2 regions of the Bradyrhizobium australafricanum genome follow, and region 2 is predicted to be linked to the other one. Evidence: predicted binding sites of a transcription regulator. Region 2 holds the regulator's gene; the other holds the start of a gene.
What was found. Region 2 encodes HrcA, which represses chaperone genes, less so after heat shock. Its sites were predicted from a motif close to GTTAGCACTCNCNNNNNGNGAGTGCTAAC; they were not measured.
Positions count from the first base shown of each region.

Region 1 (9,504 bases), on a different contig from region 2:
GCGTCACCACCTTCAATGCCGGCCGGCTGATCGGTCTGTCGATCGAGGGCCTGACCTCGTTCTCGGTGGCGCCGCTGCGCTTCGCCAGCCTGCTCGGCGCGCTGCTCGCCGGCGTGGCGTTCCTGTTCGGCCTCTCGATCCTGTGGGAAGTGCTGACCACCGGCAAGCAGGTCCCCGGCTATCCGTCGCTGATGATCGGCATGATGACGATCGGCGGCGTGCAGCTGATCATGATCGGCATCGTCGGCGAATATATCGGCAAGATCCTCTCCGAGCTGAAGGCACGGCCGATCTACTTCGTCGCCGAGCACACCGAGAAGCACGCCGACGGCGGCGCGGCGCAAAATGCCTCCGAGCGGACCGCCGCGGAATGAACACCGATACGCCGCGTCGGATCTGGCTGTGTGCTGACGATTATGGCTTGAGCAACGGCGTCAACCGCGCGATCCGCGACCTGATCGAGCGCGGCCGCCTCAATGCGACGTCGGTGATGACGGTGACGCCGGCGATCGGCCGCGATGCGGCCAGCGCACTCACGGCGTCGGTGGCGAACAGCCCGCGCTGCGCGATCGGGCTGCATGTGACGCTGACCGCGCCGTTCCGGCCGCTGACGATGCATTTCCGCCCGCTCGACAGCGACATGTTCCTGCCCTTCCCGCGGCTGCTGCGCGCCGGGCTGATGCATCGGCTCGACGCCGAACTGGTCCATGCCGAGGTGCTGGCGCAGCTCGACGCCTTCCATGATCTGTTCGGCCGCGCACCCGACTTCGTCGACGGTCACCAGCACGCGCAGCTGTTCCCGCAGGTGCGCGACGGCTTCCTGCGCGCCGTGAAGGAGCGCGCGCCCAATGCCTGGGTGCGGCAGTGCGGCCGCGAAGGCCCGCTGGCGCGCCAGCTGGCGGCGCCGAAGGCGCTGGTGCTGAACGTGCTCAGCACGCAATTCCGGATCAAGGCGCAGCGAGCCGGCCTGCGGTTCAATCCGGCCTTCGCCGGCGCCTATGACTTTACGCGCGGCAATGATTTCGCGGCGCTGATGCAGGGCTTCCTCGACGGCATGCCCGAGGACGGGCTCGTGATGTGCCATCCCGGTTTCGTCGACGAAACGCTGAAGAGCCTCGACCCGCTGACGACGCAGCGCGAGACCGAGCATGCCTATCTGGCAGGCGACGATTTCCCCGCGCTGCTGGCCCTGAATAAAGTTACACTGGCCTGATAGGGTTCACGAAAAGCGGCCGGTCGTATTGTCGCATACATAAATTTAATTCTGGCCCCCACTCCTTGCGCCACAAACCCCGTCCTACATCTCGGACGCGCCGATTCGATCGACGCGATGGAGAACGCCATGACACCGCAAGAACGCCAACTGATCGACGATCTCTTCGACCGGCTCGCCAAGCTGGAGAATGCCCCGCGCGACGGCGAGGCCATGTCCGCGATCATGCAGGGCCTGCGCAGCGCGCCGAATGCGGTCTACGCGCTGGTGCAGACCGCGCTGGTGCAGGACGAGGCGCTGAAGCGCGCCCACGACCGGATCCAGGAACTCGAGGCCGCGGTCGGCCAGCAGCAGGGAGCCCAGCAGCAGGGCGGCGGTTTCCTTGATTCGATGCGCGATGCGATCTTCGGCGGACAGGGCCAGCAACATGGTTCGGTGCCGCCGGTGCGGGCGCCCGACATGGGCGGCCGCGATCCGGGCAGCCGCCCGGTCTGGAACTCGGGCCAGGCGATGCAGCAGGCCGGCGGCGGCTATGGCCAGCCTTACGGCCAGCCCGCGCAACCCTACGGCCAGGGCTATGGCGGCCCGCAGCCGCCGGCACTTGGCGGCGCGCCGGGTGGCGGTGGCGGCTCGTTCCTCGGCACAGCGGCGGCGGCCGCGGCCGGCGTGGTCGGCGGCGGACTGTTGCTCTCCAGCATCCGTGGCATGATGGGTGGCGGCAGCCACCAGTCGCTGGCCGATGCCGGCGGCCTCGGTGGCGGGTCGCGCCCCTGGGGCGGCGACCAGTCGTCGAGCGACTTGGCGCGTGACGCCGGGATCAACGATGTCGGCTCCAACCGCGACAGCGGCTCGCGCGCCGGCGCGTTCGACCAGGCGCAGGCCGACCGGGACAGTGACGATGATCAAGACGCCGACGACTTCGACAATGACGACGACGGCTTCGATGGCGGCGGCGACGGTGACGACAGCAACTACGCGTAAACGCGATCGCTGAAACGACAACGGCCGCTCCAATCGAGCGGCCGTTTTGATTCCGTCGTCCCGGCGAAAGCCGGGACCCATAACCACAACCGTGCGGGATTTGACACGGCTGGGGCTACAGCTTCTCTCAGTAACAACCGCCTGTGGTTATGGATCCCGGCTTTCGCCGGGACGACACCATCTTTGGGGCAGCTGCTTCAAAACCAACCTCACATCACGACGACCTTGGCCCCGACATTGACGCGGCCGTAGAGGTCGATGACGTCCTCGTTGCGCATCCGGATGCAGCCGGACGAGACGTTGGTGCCGATCGTCCAGGGCTCGTTGGAGCCGTGGATGCGGTAGAGCGAGGAGCCGAGATACATCGCGCGGGCGCCGAGCGGATTTTCCGGGCCACCTTCCATGTGGCGCGGCAGGTCGGGACGGCGCGCCAGCATTTCCGGCGGCGGCGTCCAGGCCGGCCACTCCTTCTTCGCCGAGATCGTCTTCACACCGGCCCAGGTGAAGCCGGGCCGGCCGACGCCGATGCCGTAGCGCAGCGCGCGGCCGTCGCCCTGCACCAGATAGAGAAACTTGTTCGGCGTATCGACGACGATGGTGCCGGCGCCTTCCATGCCGGAATAGTCGACCAGCTGCTTTTCGTATCTTGGATCGAACGGACGCTGCGCCGGATCGCCCGCGGCCTCTTGCTGCTGCCGGAGCATCTGCTGCTGCGGATCCATCGGCGGCAGCTGACGGTTGCCGTAATAGCCGGGCTGCTGCTGATACATCGGCTGCGGCGAATACCCCTGCGACGACGGCGCATCGCCGAACAGGAATTCGATGAACCCACCGCCCATGTTGGAGCGCTGCGGCTGCACATAGGCCGTGCGCATCGGCGGCTGCGGAGCGCCCTGATTGGCATAGATGACGGCGGGCTCGGCGGGCGCTGCCGCGTCGATCGCCATGGCGTGATGGGGAACGGCAACAAGAGAAGACGCGCCGGCGAGCAGCGCAAGCGTGGTTTTCCTGAACATCGACGTACTCTGTACTGGTTTCGTCGTGACGTGATGCGCGAGGGCGCCGACTCTGCGCCGTTGCACGTGGTCAATAGGCAATGAAAACCGCATCGGTTTGGTAAACGGATCGGCCGTTTCGATTCACCACGTCGGCAGTGGAGCGCGGTTTTCCCTGACAGCGTTTATTTTGCGTGAACGGCGAAGCGACATGGTTAATCGCCGGTATCGCCGCGCTTGCGCGCTATGAGCGCAAACAGTTCCGGCGTGAACCTGACGTTAAATCCGCTCTGTCTAGAACGGACTTCAGTGAAGGGGCGGGAATGAAAATCATGTCAGTGAAGCGCAAGCGTTTTCGTGTCGAGCAGGCGATGGGCGAGGTGGTGATGCCGGAGCCGGATGTTTCCGGCGGCGCAGATCTCGGTCCGATGCATCGCGAGATCATGGCCGAGCTTCGCTCGATCCGCGCCCAGATGGCCGCAGCACCGGCACAGCGCACCGGCGACAGCGTCGATGCCACGGTCGCCCGCGAAGTCGCCGAGACCCACGCGCTGCTCGAGACCTACCGCGCGCAGGTCGAACAGTGCGAGAAGCTCAAGGTCGAGCTCGACCTGATCCACGACGCGATCAGCCGCACCAAGCGCGAGATCGCCGTGCTGCACGGCAAGAGCTTCAACGGCGAGGAGATGGCCAAGGTCAATGGCGAGCTCGGCGCCGTGGTCGGCGGCACCGAACAGGCCACCCAGCAGATCCTCGAGGCGGTGGAGGCGATCGACCAGGCCGCGAGCGCGCTCGCGAACAACGTCACGCCCGACCAGCAGAAGCGGCTCAGCGAAGATATTCAGGAGCGCGTGGTCTCGATCTTCGAGGCCTGCAACTTCCAGGACCTCACCGGCCAGCGCATCAGCAAGGTGATGCAGACGATGAAGTTCATCGAACAGCACATCAACGAGATGATGAACATCTGGGGCGGCGTCGACGCGATCAAGACCCACGTCCCTGCGATCGTCGACACCCGCGAGGGCGATGCCCGCCTGCTCAACGGCCCGAAGCTCGACGGCGACGCCGGCCACGCCTCGCAGGACGACATCGACGCGATGTTCAACTGAAGTTTGTCGGATCAAAACGAAAAACGCCGGCCCTCGGGCCGGCGTTCTTGTTTGCGCGAGCCCACTCAGTAGAGGTCACCAGACACAGCGCCATGCTCGTGCTGTCGTTGCGCCGACTTCACGCACAGACGTACGGCCGCGCGCGGGCGTTGATCTACGTCAACGCGATCCGTCCCTTGCCGCTCATATGTTGGGCCGCGCCTGAAGCGGCGCACCATCTTTTGGCCCGCCCGCGATGAGGAGGATCACCATGCGTCGGACGAACATTGTTCCAGCCAAGTCAGTGACGGTTGCGGGAATAGCCGCGAGCCTCATGTTGGGGATTGCCGGTGTCGCGCTCACTCCAGCACCGGCCAAGGCCGTGGTCTACTGCACGTATGTCGGTTATCCGCAGGGTTGCGTGGCGCGGGCGGGCGTTGTGCTCAGGCCTCGTCCGGTGGCGCGCGCTGCGGTCCGTCACAATGCGGGCGGCAACCTGAATGGCGGCGTCAATCGGGTTGGCGTGCGGCGATAAGGCCGCGTTTTCGGGTCTCCTTCCCTTCTCCCCTTGTGGGAGAAGGTGGCGCGGATGCAATCCGCGCCGGATGAGGGGTTGTCGCCGCCTACTCAAATCTCGAAAGGGTCACTCGCGGAGGAGACCCCTCACCCGGATCGCATCTGACGATGCGATCCGACCTCTCCCACAAGGGGAGAGGTGCACCCCGATGCGGCGCTATCTCATGCTGAAGTAGTTCGCCGTTACGCCCTTGGCGCGCAGCGGACATAGACCATGTTGCCGTAGCGGACCCCGGCGTCCTTGTCGACGAAGCGGGTGATCATGACGCGGCCGTCGAACGAGACGATCTCGCGGTCCTGCTCGCCGGGCGTCGGTCCTGGCGGGCCGATATAGTTCTTGCCGCTCGGGGAACCCTTCAGCCGCAGTTCCTGCGGGGTGGCCTGGTCGGCCAGATGCATGATGACGCCGCCGTTCTGGCCGGCGCCGATCACGTAAGGCTGCTTGCACTGGCCGCGCGCAGCGGCCTCGGTGCGGGCGCGATCGGCGGGATTCTGGAACGAGGCGAGACCCCAGCGGCCGACGATCTCGTCGGCGCGGATGCTTGCGGGCATTTCGGGGGCGACCCCCGGCTCGGCTGGCGCCGGCTCAGGGTTCGACGACAACGACGGCAGGCTCATGCTGCCGCACGCCCCCAAGAGTGTCGTCAGCGCCGAAACAGCCGCGAACCGTGCGACCAATCGCGCGTTGAATGACCTGATCATATGCATCCCCCGACTATGTCCCGGCCGCACCCGTCCCGCAGCCAAGCGTAAAACTTAAGACGGAGCAATGACGTCTGACAAAATTACGTCATCGCTACGATTTGGTTTCTGGTCCACCATCCTATATTGGCCTCACCAAGGCCTTAACCCGTTTGCTTGACAGAAACTGCGCCAAGCCATATTTCCCGGCCCACAATTAGCACTCTCGCACCACGATTGCTAAGAGCGCCGGGCGTCCTGCCCAGCGCCGACCGGGCCGGCATCCAACGCCGGTCCCGATGAACCGGACCTGAAACCGAGCCTCCAAGAGGGAACGTCATGGCTAAATCCACCTTCCGCCCCCTGCACGACCGCGTCGTGGTCAAGCGTATCGATGCCGAGGAGAAATCCAAGGGCGGCATCATCATTCCCGACTCGGCCAAGGAGAAGCCGTCCCAGGGCGAGATCGTCGCCGTCGGCCCGGGTGGCCGCGACGAGGCCGGCAAGCTGATCCCGATCGACCTCAAGGTCGGCGACCGCGTGCTGTTCGGCAAATGGTCGGGCACCGAGGTCAAGCTCGACAACCAGGAACTCCTGATCATGAAGGAGTCCGACATCATGGGCGTGCTGGCGTAAGCGCCACGACCAATTCGAGAGCGCCCACTCTCTCCGCCGTCATTCCCGGACCTGATCCGGGCATCCATCAATCTTCGCAAGATTCTCGCAAGGACGATGGATTGCCGGGTCATCTGGCACGAAGACGCACTTCGTGCTTTTGCCCGGCAATGACGAGCGCAGATGCCGGGCGACCGCATCCAATCATTCCAGGAGTTCAAATCAATGGCTGCCAAGGACGTAAAATTCGCCGGAGAGGCCCGCGACCGCATGCTGCGCGGTGTCGACGTGCTCGCCAACGCCGTGAAGGTGACGCTCGGCCCGAAGGGCCGCAACGTCGTCATCGAGAAGAGCTTCGGCGCTCCCCGCATCACCAAGGACGGCGTCACCGTCGCCAAGGAGATCGAGCTCGACGACAAGTTCGAGAACATGGGTGCGCAGATGCTGCGCGAGGTCGCTTCCAAGACCAACGACACCGCCGGTGACGGCACCACCACCGCGACCGTGCTGGCGCAGGCCATCGTCCGCGAGGGCGCCAAGTCGGTCGCCGCCGGCATGAACCCGATGGACCTCAAGCGCGGCATCGACACCGCGGTCGCGGCCGTGATCAAGGACATCGAAAAGCGCGCCAAGCCGGTCGCCTCCTCGTCCGAAGTCGCCCAGGTCGGCACCATCTCGGCCAATGGCGATGCCGCGATCGGCAAGATGATCGCGCAGGCGATGCAGAAGGTCGGCAACGAGGGCGTGATCACCGTCGAGGAGAACAAGTCGCTCGAGACCGAGGTCGATATCGTCGAGGGCATGAAGTTCGACCGCGGCTACCTCAGCCCCTACTTCATCACCAACGCCGAGAAGATGACCGCCGAGCTCGAGGATGCCTACATCCTGCTGCACGAGAAGAAGCTGTCCGGCCTGCAGTCCATGCTGCCGGTGCTGGAAGCCGTGGTGCAGTCGGGCCGTCCGCTCTTGATCCTCGCCGAGGACGTCGAGGGCGAGGCGCTGGCGACCCTGGTCGTCAACCGCCTGCGCGGCGGGCTCAAAGTCGCCGCCGTCAAGGCGCCAGGCTTCGGCGATCGCCGCAAGGCGATGCTGGAGGACATCGCGATCCTGACCGGCGGTCAGCTGATCTCCGACGACCTCGGCATGAAGCTCGAGAGCGTCACGATCAACATGCTCGGCCGCGCCGGCAAGATCGTGATCGACAAGGAGAACACCACGATCGTCAAGGGCGCCGGCAAGAAGAAGGACATCGACGCCCGCGTTGGCCAGATCAAGGCGCAGATCGAGGAGACCACCTCGGACTACGACCGTGAGAAGCTGCAGGAGCGCCTCGCCAAGCTCGCCGGCGGCGTTGCCGTCATCAAGGTCGGCGGTGCGACCGAGGTCGAGGTCAAGGAGAAGAAGGATCGTGTCGAGGACGCGCTGAACGCGACCCGCGCCGCGGTGCAGGAAGGCATCGTGCCGGGCGGCGGCGTCGCGCTGCTGCGCGCCAAGAAGGCGGTCGGCCGGCTCACCAACCCGAATGCCGACGTCCAGGCCGGCATCAACATCGTGCTCAAGGCGCTCGAAGCTCCGGTCCGCCAGATCTCGGAGAACGCCGGTGTCGAGGGCTCGATCGTGGTCGGCAAGATCCTCGAGAACAAGTCGGAGACCTTCGGCTTCGACGCCCAGACCGAGGACTATGTCGACATGGTCGACAAGGGCATCATCGACCCCGCCAAGGTGGTGCGCACCGCCTTGCAGGACGCCTCCTCCGTGGCCGGTCTGCTCGTGACCACCGAGGCAATGGTCGCCGAACTGCCGAAGGACGCGGCGCCGGCAATGCCGGGCGGCGGCGGCATGGGTGGAATGGGCGGCATGGGCGGCTTCTAAGCCTCCCACATCCCTATCGAGATCGAAGGCCGCCTCCGGGCGGCCTTCTTTTTTGCAGTTTGATTACGATCGGGGGGCAAGGATCATGTGATGTCCCGCGACGCCAAATCACTGACGTCAACGCTCGTGCTGTTCTACGCGATCGGCGCGCTGCTTGCGCTCGGCGCCTATGCCCTGGACAGCATCGATGATCTTGCGGTCGTCTTGACGTTCTGGCTCAGGCAAACGCTGACGTTTGTCGTCCTCGGCGCGGGTTATGGCGTCTATTACGTCATTTCGGGTTCTGCCGGTCATCGTCCAAAAGCGCCGTTGCGATTTCTGGACATCTCGTTTCTGGCCGCTGCTTCCACGCTTGGGGTTGGCATCCTCGTGCACAGCTGAGCGATCCTTGACGCGACGGCCTGACAGTCCGTTACGCGACGCAGATGTCGGACACCGCCACCTTCTGGAACAGGTGCGGCGAGGCTACCGCCGAGGCCGGATAGGCCGAGAGCTTGGCCCTGAACTCGGGGTTCATGAAGGCGGCGCGGAAGGCGGCGGTCGATTCCCAGACCGCGTAGTTCAGATAGGCCGGGCTCTCACCGAGCGCGCGGTGCAGCTGGGTCGAGATGAAGCCCGGCTGCCGCTTCATGATGGCGGCGTCGTCCTGCCAGGCCTTGAGAAACGTGTCCTCGTCGGCCGCATCGAGCGTGAAGAGGTTGACGAGCACGACGTTGCTGGCCTCGACCGCGAGCTGGCGGTCGATCGGGAAAGCGGGGTCCAGGGGGCGCATCTGCGGCATGGTAGGCTCCGTTCGATATGGTGTTATGATGTCATTCCGTACTGATGGATACATATAGAAATTGACATTATGATGTCAATACGTTCATATGGTGACAAATGCCGAATGCAAAGCGAACGCCGGCGGGCGAAGCCCTGAGCACCCTGATTCCCGACCTGTTCAGGCTCAACAGCCTGCTGTTCACATCAGGCGACCGGCTGGTAGCCGGGCTCGGGCTGACCAGCGCGCGCTGGCAGATCCTCGGTGCCATCGTCGCCACAGAGCGCCCGCAACCGGTCGCCTGGCTGGCGCGCGACCTCGGCGCTGCCAGACAGAACGTGCAGCGGATCGTCAACGACCTCGAACGGGACGGGCTCGTCGCCTTCGAGACCAACCCGCATCACCGCCGCGCCCAGCTCGTCGTGCTGACCGCCAAGGGGCGGCAAAGCTTCGACGCGGCCATGCGCCTGCAGCTGCCCTGGGTGAACGGCCTCGCCGACGGGCTGTCGATGAAGGACCTCGAAACCGTGAGCCGGGTCGTGATGGTGCTGCGCGGCCGACTGGAGAGCGGCGAGGAACCTGACGAACGCACATGACCGCGATCGCGGCGCGAGGCCGCCGTTAGGCGGCCTTCTTTTTTGGCCAATGACATGGAGGTTTGCTAGTTACGACGGAACCGATTCTGCCCTTCGAGGACTTATCGTATGCGCGCGCTCCCGCTCC
Region 1 is NZ_JAGKJL010000018.1:78,411-87,914, forward strand. Features, by position in the region: gene J6525_RS17985 (glycosyltransferase family 2 protein) at 1-374, shown strand, start outside; gene J6525_RS17990 (ChbG/HpnK family deacetylase) at 371-1,213, shown strand; gene J6525_RS17995 (DUF2076 domain-containing protein) at 1,343-2,194, shown strand; gene J6525_RS18000 (L,D-transpeptidase) at 2,404-3,210, opposite strand; gene J6525_RS18005 (protein phosphatase CheZ) at 3,522-4,298, shown strand; gene J6525_RS18010 (hypothetical protein) at 4,534-4,812, shown strand; gene J6525_RS18015 (hypothetical protein) at 5,037-5,555, opposite strand; gene J6525_RS18020 (co-chaperone GroES) at 5,874-6,170, shown strand; gene groL (chaperonin GroEL) at 6,375-8,021, shown strand; gene J6525_RS18030 (hypothetical protein) at 8,112-8,402, shown strand; gene J6525_RS18035 (antibiotic biosynthesis monooxygenase family protein) at 8,434-8,802, opposite strand; gene J6525_RS18040 (MarR family winged helix-turn-helix transcriptional regulator) at 8,901-9,377, shown strand; gene J6525_RS18045 (hypothetical protein) at 9,486-9,504, shown strand, end outside.
Region 1: a site for HrcA is predicted at 5,751-5,779, ahead of J6525_RS18020 (co-chaperone GroES). Genes of this name have one in related genera too.

Region 2 (9,504 bases):
CGCGGCAGGCTCTTCGGCGCAATCAGCACGGCGTCGAATCTGAGCTCGAATTCGGCATGTTCGGGATGCGCCATCAGCCAGGCCTGGGCGGCATTGATGATGCGCAGCTGCTGCCGCGGCGTCACCGCATAGGCGGCGTCGTCGAGGTTGGCACGGGCCTTGACCTCGACGAAGGCCAGCAGATTGCGCCGGCGCACCACCAGGTCGATCTCGCCAAAGGGGGTACGGAAGCGTCGTGCCAGGATGCGATAGCCCTTGGCGATCAGAAGCGCTGCGGCGCGGCTCTCCGCCGAGATGCCGGTCCGGAACGCCGCGACGCGCTCAGGCGAGGCGCTGTCAGTCTTCGCCATTGCCGTCCCCGATGATCTTCGCAAGCTCGAGGGCACGGGCGTAGACCTCGCGGCGCGGCCGGCCCGACAGTTCGACCGCATGGGCGACCGCATCCTTGACGCTGCCGCGGCCGAGCTGCGCCCGCAGCAGATCGTCGAGCGCATCCTGGTCCATCACCCCGGCATCATCGGCCGGAGGTCCGATGACCAGCACGAACTCGCCGCGTGTTTCCAGCGCGTCCGCGCCTGCCGCCAGCTCGGCGACCGGCGCGCGCGTGATCTCCTCGTGCAGCTTGGTCAGCTCGCGGCAGATCGCGGCATCGCGGCCGGCCATGATCGCAGCGAGATCGCGCAGCGTGTCCTGTACGCGATTGCCGGATTCGAACATCACGAGCGTCGAATCGACCCTCGCCAGCTCGTTGAGCCGGGCGCGACGCGCGTGCTCCTTCGCGGGCAAAAATCCCTCGAAGAAAAACCGGTCGGTAGGCAATGCCGCGACCGACAGCGCCGTCAGCACCGATGATGGCCCCGGCACCGCGATGACGGCATGCCCGGCGGCGCAGACGTCGCGCACCAGCTTGAAACCGGGATCGGAGATCAGTGGCGTGCCGGCGTCCGAAACCAGCGCGATCGCGGCGCCCTGCGCCAGGCGCTCCAGGATCTTGGGGCGGGCCTGGGCCGCGTTGTGCTCGTGGTAGAGCGCAAGCTCGGCGGCGATCGCATAACGCTCGGTCAGCCGGCGCGTGATCCTTGTGTCCTCGCAGGCGATGACGTCGACACCGGCCAGCGTTTCCAGCGCGCGCAGGGTAATGTCGGCGAGATTTCCGATCGGGGTCGCGACCAGATGGAGCCCGGGTGCCGCCCTGGGCGCGGCCAATTGCTGGCCGCCGATCGAAAAGGTTCTGGCCGCAGCGCCTGTCGTGGCATCCGAACTGTGGAGGGAACTGGCTTTTGCGCGCATAATGCCAATCTAGAGCGTTTTCGAGCGAAGTGGGTACCGGTTCGCGTGAAGAAAACGCGTCAAACCGAGAATCTAGAGCCCCGTTCCGATTCAATCGGAACGGGATAAGGCTCTAGAGGGATGGCAGCGCTTGCGCCACATCCGCAAACGGCGGTGACGGAACGCTGGCTGACGGGGGAAATGGAGGCCGCGGCAAGGGCGCCGCGGGGCCATAATCCTTTTGTTTTAGTTAACTATTCGCCGAGAATATGCCTGAATCCACCCGCCTCATCAGAGCTGGATGGAGTCCTGGCTGATCACAGTCGGCCAAGAGAAGAGAGACGATGGAAGGCCCGCATCACCGCAAGTCCCCGCCGTCGGGCACCACCCGGCGGACCGCGCTCGGCCTCATCGTGGGCGCGCCGTTGCTGACGGCCTGTTCCGGCATCCAGCAGAGCTTGAGCCAATTTTCCAGCAGCAACCCGGAAGCTGGTCCTGCCGGCCCGCAGCAGCAGCCGCAGGCGGTCGGCACCGGGCAGGTCAAGATCGGGCTGATCCTGCCGCTGTCGGCGTCCGGCAATGCCGGGCTCGCCGCCCAGTCGATGCGGAACGCGGCCGAAATGGCGCTGGCGGAATTTCAGAACCCGAACATCCAGCTCCTGATCAAGGACGATGGCGGCAGCCCGCAGGGCGCATCGCAGGGTGCCCAGCAGGCACTGTCCGAAGGCGCCGAGATCATTCTGGGACCGCTGTTCGCAGGCTCGGTGCCCGCCGTCGCGCAACTGACGCGGCCACGGGGAACCTCGGTGATCGCGTTCTCGACCGATTCGAGCGTGGCCGGGCGCGGCGTCTATCTGCTGAGCTTCCTGCCGGAGTCCGACATCAATCGCATCGTCGACTACTCGGCGGGGATCGGAAAGCGCTCGTTCGCCGCGATGGTGCCGGACAACGCCTATGGCAACGTGGTCGAGGCCGCCTTCAAGCAGGCGGTCGGCCGCAAGAACGGCCGCGTCGTCGCATTCGAGAAATACGGCGCCGACCGCGCGACGCCGGCGCGAACCGTGGCGCAGGCGCTCGGCCAGGCCGATGCGCTGCTGATCGCCGACGATGGTGATTCGGTGGTCGCGACCGCCGATGCCTTGACCGCAGCCGGCGCCAATCTGCGCAACATCCAGCTGCTCGGCACCGGGCTGTGGGACAATCCGCGGGTGTTCGCGAGCCCCGTCTTGCAGGGCGGCCTCTACGCCGCGCCCGATCCGTCCGGCTTCCGCAGCTTCGCCGGCCGCTACCGCAGCAAATATGGCGGCGAGCCGGTGCGCACCGCGACGCTTGCCTATGATGCCGTGGCGCTGATGGCGGCGCTCGCGCGCACGCAAGGGGCGCAGCGCTTTGCGCCGGAGACGTTGACCAATCCGTCCGGCTTTGCCGGTATCGACGGTCTGTTCCGCTTCCGCTCCGACGGCACCAATGAGCGTGGCCTTGCGGTCATGAAGGTGGCCTCAGGCGGCAGCACGCCGGTCGCAGGCTCGCCGAAGAGTTTTGGCGCTTGATTTTTGTCGGGCGGTCAAGCTGCCTTGTCGAGCGCCGGCACCCGCCAGCTCCTTTGCATGGGGTTGTTTTCGATATTTTGGCAGCGTGCACCTAGAGCGGTTTCGAGCGAAGTGGATACCGGTTCGCGTGAAGAAAACGCGTCAAAACAAGAATCTAGAGCCTCGTTCCGATTCAATCGGAACGGGATAGGCTCTAGGCGGCGAGATCCGCAACGACCGCGTCGAGCACCGGGAATCCCGACGTCGTCACCCGCAGTCGTCCGTCGGCGTCGACGGCGATCGCGCCTTCCTCGCGCAGCATCGCGATCCGGTGCGGGTCGAGCTGGCGGCCGGAGAGCTTCGCATAGCGCTTGGGATCGATGCCCTCGGCGAGCCGCAGCCCCATCAGCAGAAACTCGTCGGCGCGTTCTTCGCTGTTGAGGCTGTCATCGCTGACGACGCCGTGACCGCGCTCCTCGACGTTCAACAGCCACGCCTCGGGGCGCCGCTCGGTTGCGGTCGCGTGCCTGACGCCATCGATGTCGAGCCTTCCGTGTGCGCCGGGGCCGATGCCGGCATATTCCTCACCGCGCCAGTAGACGAGGTTGTGCTTGCACTCCGCGCCGGCGCGGGCGTGATTGGAGATCTCATAGGCCGGCAATCCCTCGCGGGCGCAGACCTCCTGCGTCACGTCGTAGAGCGCGCGCGCGGTCGCTTCATCCGGCGTCTGCAATTTGCCGGCAGCATGCAGCCCGAAGAACGGCGTGCCTTCCTCGATCGTGAGCTGGTAGAGCGACAGGTGCTCGGCCGCTTCCGAGATCGCCTGCTTCAGTTCATCGGCCCACATCCGCGGCGTCTGGTCGGGGCGGGCATAGATCAGGTCGAACGAGTAACGGTCGAACGCAGAGCGCGCGATCGCGACCGCGTCGAGTGCCTCGCGCGCGCTGTGCAGGCGGCCCAGTGCCTTCAGCGAGGCGTCATCGAGCGCCTGCACGCCGAGCGAGACGCGGTTGACGCCGGCTGCGCGATAGCCGCGAAAGCGCGTCGCCTCGACGCTGGTCGGATTGGCCTCGAGCGTGACCTCGACATCGCGCGAGACCTGCCAGTGCTTGCCGATGGCATCGAGCACGGCGCCGACGGTCTGTGGCTGCATCAAGGACGGCGTGCCGCCGCCGAGGAAGATCGAGGACACCTGCCGCCCCGGCACGCGCGCGGCCGTCGTCTCGATCTCGCGGGCGAACGCGCGCACGAAACGCTCCTCGTCGACCGGCGCATGCCGCACGTGGCTGTTGAAATCACAATACGGGCATTTCGACAGGCAGAACGGCCAGTGCACGTAGACGCCGAAGGCCTCTCGGTCAGCGTGGCTCAAGGCAGATCTCCGCGAGCTTCACGAAGGCGCGGGCGCGATGCGACAGGCCGAGCCCGAGCGGCGGCAGGCCGTGCTTCTCGATGCTGGTCATCTCGCCGAAGGTCCGCGTGTAGCCGTCCGGCAGGAAGGCCGGATCGTAGCCAAAGCCGGCAGTGCCACGCGGCGGCCAGACCAGGGTTCCATCGGCGCGGGCCTCGACCTCCTCGAGATGATCGTCGGGCCAGGCCACGCACAGCGCCGACACGAAGTGTGCCTTGCGCCGGTCCGGCGTCGTGGCGCCGCGCTCCCGCAGCAGCCGCTCGATCCGCGTCATCGCCGCCATGAAATCCTTGCCCTCGCCGGCCCAGCGCGCCGAGTAGATCCCGGGCGCGCCGTCGAGCGCGTCGACCACGAGGCCGGAATCGTCGGCGAAGGCTGGCAGTCCGGTCGCCTTCGCGGCCGCGATCGCCTTGATCGCCGCGTTGGCGCGAAAATTGTCGCCGGTCTCCTCGGGCTCGGCGAGGTCGAGCTCGCCGGCCGACACCACCTCCACGCCGTGCGGCGCCAGCAGTTCCCGCATCTCGGCAAGCTTGCCGGGATTATGGGTGGCGATGACGAGCCTTCCGGTGATTCGGCGGTGCATGACCAATCTGACTACGCCACCGCGATCTTTTGCAAGTCGACCAGACGCGCGACACCTTTGCGCGCCAGCGTCATCAGCGCCAGGAATTCACCTTCCGAGAACGGCGTCTTCTCGGCGGTGCCCTGCACCTCGATGATCCGGCCGTCGCCGGTCATGACGAAATTGGCGTCGGTATCGGCTTCGGAATCCTCGGCATAGTCGAGATCGAGCACCGGCGTGCCCTGGTAGATGCCGCAGGAGATCGCCGCCACATTGTCGCGCAACACGTTGGTCTTCAGCATGTTGCGGGTCTTCATCCAGTTGATGCAGTCGGCCAGCGCCACCCAGGCACCGGTGATGGAGGCGGTGCGGGTGCCGCCGTCGGCCTGGATGACGTCGCAATCGACCGTGATCTGGCGCTCGCCGAGCGCCTCGAGATCGACGGCCGCGCGCAGCGAGCGGCCGATCAGCCGCTGAATCTCGACCGTGCGGCCGCCCTGCTTGCCGGCCGAGGCCTCGCGGCGGGTGCGTTCCAGGGTGGCACGCGGCAGCATGCCGTATTCGGCGGTGACCCAGCCGCGGCCCTGGCCCTTCAGCCACGGCGGCAACCGCTCTTCCAGCGTGGCGGTCACCAGCACATGGGTGTCGCCGAACTTCACCATGCAGGAACCCTCGGCATATTTGACGACGCCGCGTTCCAGCGACACGGGACGCAGTTCATCGGGTGCACGGCGGCTTGGCCGCATGAAATCCTCCAGAAATCCGAGAAAATTGGCTGGCCGTGCTTGTAGGAGCGGGAAGGGGCAGCGGCAAGGGTTTTCGGCCCCGGTATGGTCCGGTACGAGGGGGCCGAATGCATGCTTGTCATCGGCCTCCCGGATCGACAAATTATGCAGTAATTGTGAGGGACTGGAGTGTGACTCACCACGATCCGATTGGCCTGATCGCGCCGCATGCCGGGCTCGCCCAGCTCAACGAGCGTTCGCGCGACATTTTTCGTCAAATCGTCGAAAGCTATCTCGCGACCGGCGAGCCGGTCGGTTCGCGCAACATTTCGCGCCTGATCGCATTACCGCTGTCGCCGGCCTCGGTCCGCAACGTGATGTCGGATCTCGAGCAGCTCGGCCTGATCTATGCGCCGCACACCTCCGCCGGCCGGTTGCCGACCGAACTCGGGCTGCGCTTCTTCGTCGATGCGCTGATGCAGGTCGGCGACCTCACCGAGGCCGAGCGTCAGTCGATCCAGACCCAGCTTGCTGCCGTCGGCCGCGGGCAATCCGTCGAGGCCGCGCTTGGCGAAGCCTTGACGCGGCTGTCGGGGCTGACCCGCGCCGCGGCGGTGGTGCTGACGCAAAAGTCGAATGCGCGGCTGAAGCACATCGAGTTCGTCCGGCTGGAGCCGGAAAAGGCGCTGGTCGTGCTGGTCGGCGAAGACGGCCAGGTCGAAAACCGCGTGCTGGCACTGCCGCCGGGTGTTCCATCCTCAGCCCTGACCGAGGCGACCAATTTCCTCAATGCGCGGATCCGCGGCCGGACGCTGGCCGAAGCGCGGCTCGAGCTCGAGACGGCACTGACGCAAAATCGCGCCGAGCTCGATCAGCTCACGCAAAAGGTGGTCGCGGCGGGCATCGCGAGCTGGTCCGGCGGCGAGAACGAGGACCGCCAGCTGATCGTGCGCGGTCACGCCAACCTGCTCGAGGACCTGCATGCGCTCGACGATCTCGAGCGCATCAAATCGCTGTTCGACGATCTCGAAACCAAGCGCGGCGTGATCGATCTGCTCGGCCGCGCCGAACGCGGCGAGGGCGTGCGGATCTTCATCGGCTCGGAGAACAAGCTGTTCTCGCTGTCGGGTTCCTCGACCATCATCGCGCCCTATGGCGACGCCCAGGGGCGGATCGTGGGCGTTCTTGGCGTGATCGGACCGACGCGGCTGAACTATGCGCGGGTGATCCCGACCGTCGATTATGCCGCGCGCATCGTCAGCAAGATGCTGGGCGGCTGACCGGAGGGCGATTTCGCTTTCATTTGACGGGTTTTCTTCACCCAAGCCGGAGATCCCAGTTCCCGAGACCGGTATGTTGCGCTTGATTTTCGCCGCCCAAAGCACGATATCCCGGCAAGCAATCCCCAAGATTTGAACCGACGCGAGTTTTCGAGAAGGCAAGCCATGACCGATCCGAACCGGGCCAATGACAACACCGAGAATTCGGCGCCGACGGGTGAGCCCGTGGTCTCGAAGCCGTACATCATGCCTGACGAGCCCGAGGCCGGATCGGCGGAGGCGCTGACCAAGGAACTCGCCGAGGCGCGCGACCGGACGCTGCGCACCCTGGCCGAGATGGAGAATCTCCGCCAGCGCACCCGCCGCGAGGTCGCCGACGCCAAGACCTACGGCATCACCGGCTTTGCCCGCGACGTGCTCGATATCGCCGACAACCTGCAGCGCGCGCTCGATGCGGTGCCGGCCGAGACCAAGGAAGCCGCCGATCCCGGCCTGAAGGCGCTGATCGAAGGCGTCGAGCTGACCGAACGTTCGCTGCTCAACGCGCTGGAGAAGAACGGCGTCAAGAAGTTCGACCCGATCGGCGAGAAGTTCGATCCGAACTTCCAGCAGGCGATGTTCGAGGTGCCTGATCCGTCGGTGCCGTCGGGCACCGTGGTGCAGGTCGTGCAGGCCGGTTACATGATCGGCGAGCGCATCCTGCGCCCGGCACTGGTCGGCGTCTCCAAGGGCGGCGCCAAGGCCGCCCCGACCGCCGACATCACCGCCTGATCCATCCCGATCCCGGCTGCGCGTTTGTGAGCTCGCGGATTGCGCGGGCTCACGGTCGCGGCTTCTCGTGTGCCTTCGGCCAATAGGTGCCGAAGCTCCAGAGATTTCCTTCCGGATCGCGGCAGGCGAAGTCGCGGCTGCCATAGTCGGTATCGCGCAGTTCCATCTCGATCTTGGCGCCGGCAGCCTTGACCTTCGCGTGCAGCGCGTCGGGATCGTCGACCGCGATATAGATCGAGTCGGTGCGGCGGTTGTCGAGGTCGCCGACCAGCCTGCCATATGCGTCGTCGCGGCTCTGGCCCAGCATCAGCATCGAGGAACCATAGGCGAGCTCGGCGTGATGGATCACGCCGCCATCGCGGTAGACGACGTGTTCGGTGAACCCAAGCACCGTCGTGAGCCAATTGGTCATCGCCTCGGCGTCCTTGCAGCGCAGGGTCGGGTAGATGCGGGGCGGTTCGATGTCGTGCGTCATGGTCGCTCACCTCCTTGGCTGACGGCGCCATCCTGCACGAGGCAACGCGGCGTCGGCTTGAAGGTTTGTTACCAGTCCGCCAGCCCATCGCCGGCGTGAACCAGCCGGCGGTCGGTCAGCGCCTGGCGGCGCGCCCAGGCGGTTGGCGGTTCGCCTGCGAATTCGACGAACTCGCGGGCGAGATGGGCCTGGTCGGCATAGCCGCTTTCCGCCGCGATCCCCGCCCAGCCAAGCGCAGCGCCGCTTTGTGCCAGCCGGCTCGCCCGGTGAAACCGCATCATGCGCGCCAGCGATTTGGGGGCGAGGCCGAGTTCGGACCGAAACCGGCCGGCCAGATGCTTGCGGCTCCAGCCGATCTCGTCGGCCAATGCCGTGATGCTGATAGCGCCGGCCGAACGCGCCAGTTTTCGATAGGCGAACGCGATTTCGGGAGACGGCATGTGGCCGGCGCGCCGCAGCACGAACGCCTCGATCAGGTCGAAGCGGCGCTGCCAGCACGTCACGGCGCCGAGCTGTTCGCGCAGACGACGGCCATCATGGCCGAGCACATCGTCGATATCGACCATGCGCCCGACCAGGTCGGTCACGACGCCGCCGAAGAAGCTGTAGGCGCCGAGCGGGGTGAAATCGACCTGCACGCAGGCGGCGCGCCCGTCGGACTCGATGTAGACAGGCCCGGCATGCAGGCCGGCGGCGAAGCTGAGCTGACGATCGGCCGCACTGGGCTCGCGCGACAGCGCGATCAGGAACGGCGAGCCGAAACTGATGATCAGCGGGACGATCAGCGGCGCGGTCTGCCGTTGTGCGAACCGGCCCGTCGCGGTCTCGCGATAACCGGTGATCCGGACGATCAGGCCCGCCAGGCGCGGCGATGGCAGGCGCTGCGCGAGATCGAATGCAAGAGGTGACGTAGACTCGGCCATGCGAATCTCGCGAGGCTGCGTCTTACGCGATATCCGAGGACTGGATGCGCTTGACGCCAGCCTTGGCCATGTCGTCCCAGGCCTTGGCGAGCGATCCCTGGGTGTCGATGCCGCGACAGGCATCTTCCACCACATAGGTCTCGAAGCCGGCCTTGCGCGCATCGAGCGCGGTCCATGCCACGCAGAAATCGGTGGCGAGCCCGGCCACGAAAACCCGCTCGACGTTGCGCGCCTTCAGATAGGCGGCGAGCCCGGTGGTGGTCTTGCCGTCGGCCTCGGTGAAGGCGGAGTAGCTGTCGACGTCCTTGTGAAAACCCTTGCGGATGATCAGCTCGGCCTGCGGGATCGCGAGTTCCTTCGACAGCGAGGCGCCGTCGGTACCCTGGACGCAGTGGTCGGGCCACAGCACCTGCTTGCCATAGGCAAGATCGACGATCTCGAACGGCTTCTTGCCGGAATGGGTCGAGGCAAAGGAGATGTGTCCGGGCGTGTGCCAGTCCTGCGTCATCACCACATTGGCAAAGCTCTTGGCGATCCGGTTGATCACCGGCACCACCTG
Region 2 is NZ_JAGKJL010000003.1:292,299-301,802, forward strand. Features, by position in the region: gene J6525_RS04895 (YraN family protein) at 1-350, opposite strand, end outside; gene rsmI (16S rRNA (cytidine(1402)-2'-O)-methyltransferase) at 337-1,290, opposite strand; gene J6525_RS04905 (penicillin-binding protein activator) at 1,614-2,819, shown strand; gene hemW (radical SAM family heme chaperone HemW) at 3,013-4,170, opposite strand; gene rdgB (RdgB/HAM1 family non-canonical purine NTP pyrophosphatase) at 4,157-4,792, opposite strand; gene rph (ribonuclease PH) at 4,804-5,517, opposite strand; gene hrcA (heat-inducible transcriptional repressor HrcA) at 5,688-6,776, shown strand; gene grpE (nucleotide exchange factor GrpE) at 6,942-7,547, shown strand; gene J6525_RS04935 (VOC family protein) at 7,597-8,022, opposite strand; gene J6525_RS04940 (AraC family transcriptional regulator) at 8,091-8,945, opposite strand; gene pncA (bifunctional nicotinamidase/pyrazinamidase) at 8,968-9,504, opposite strand, start outside.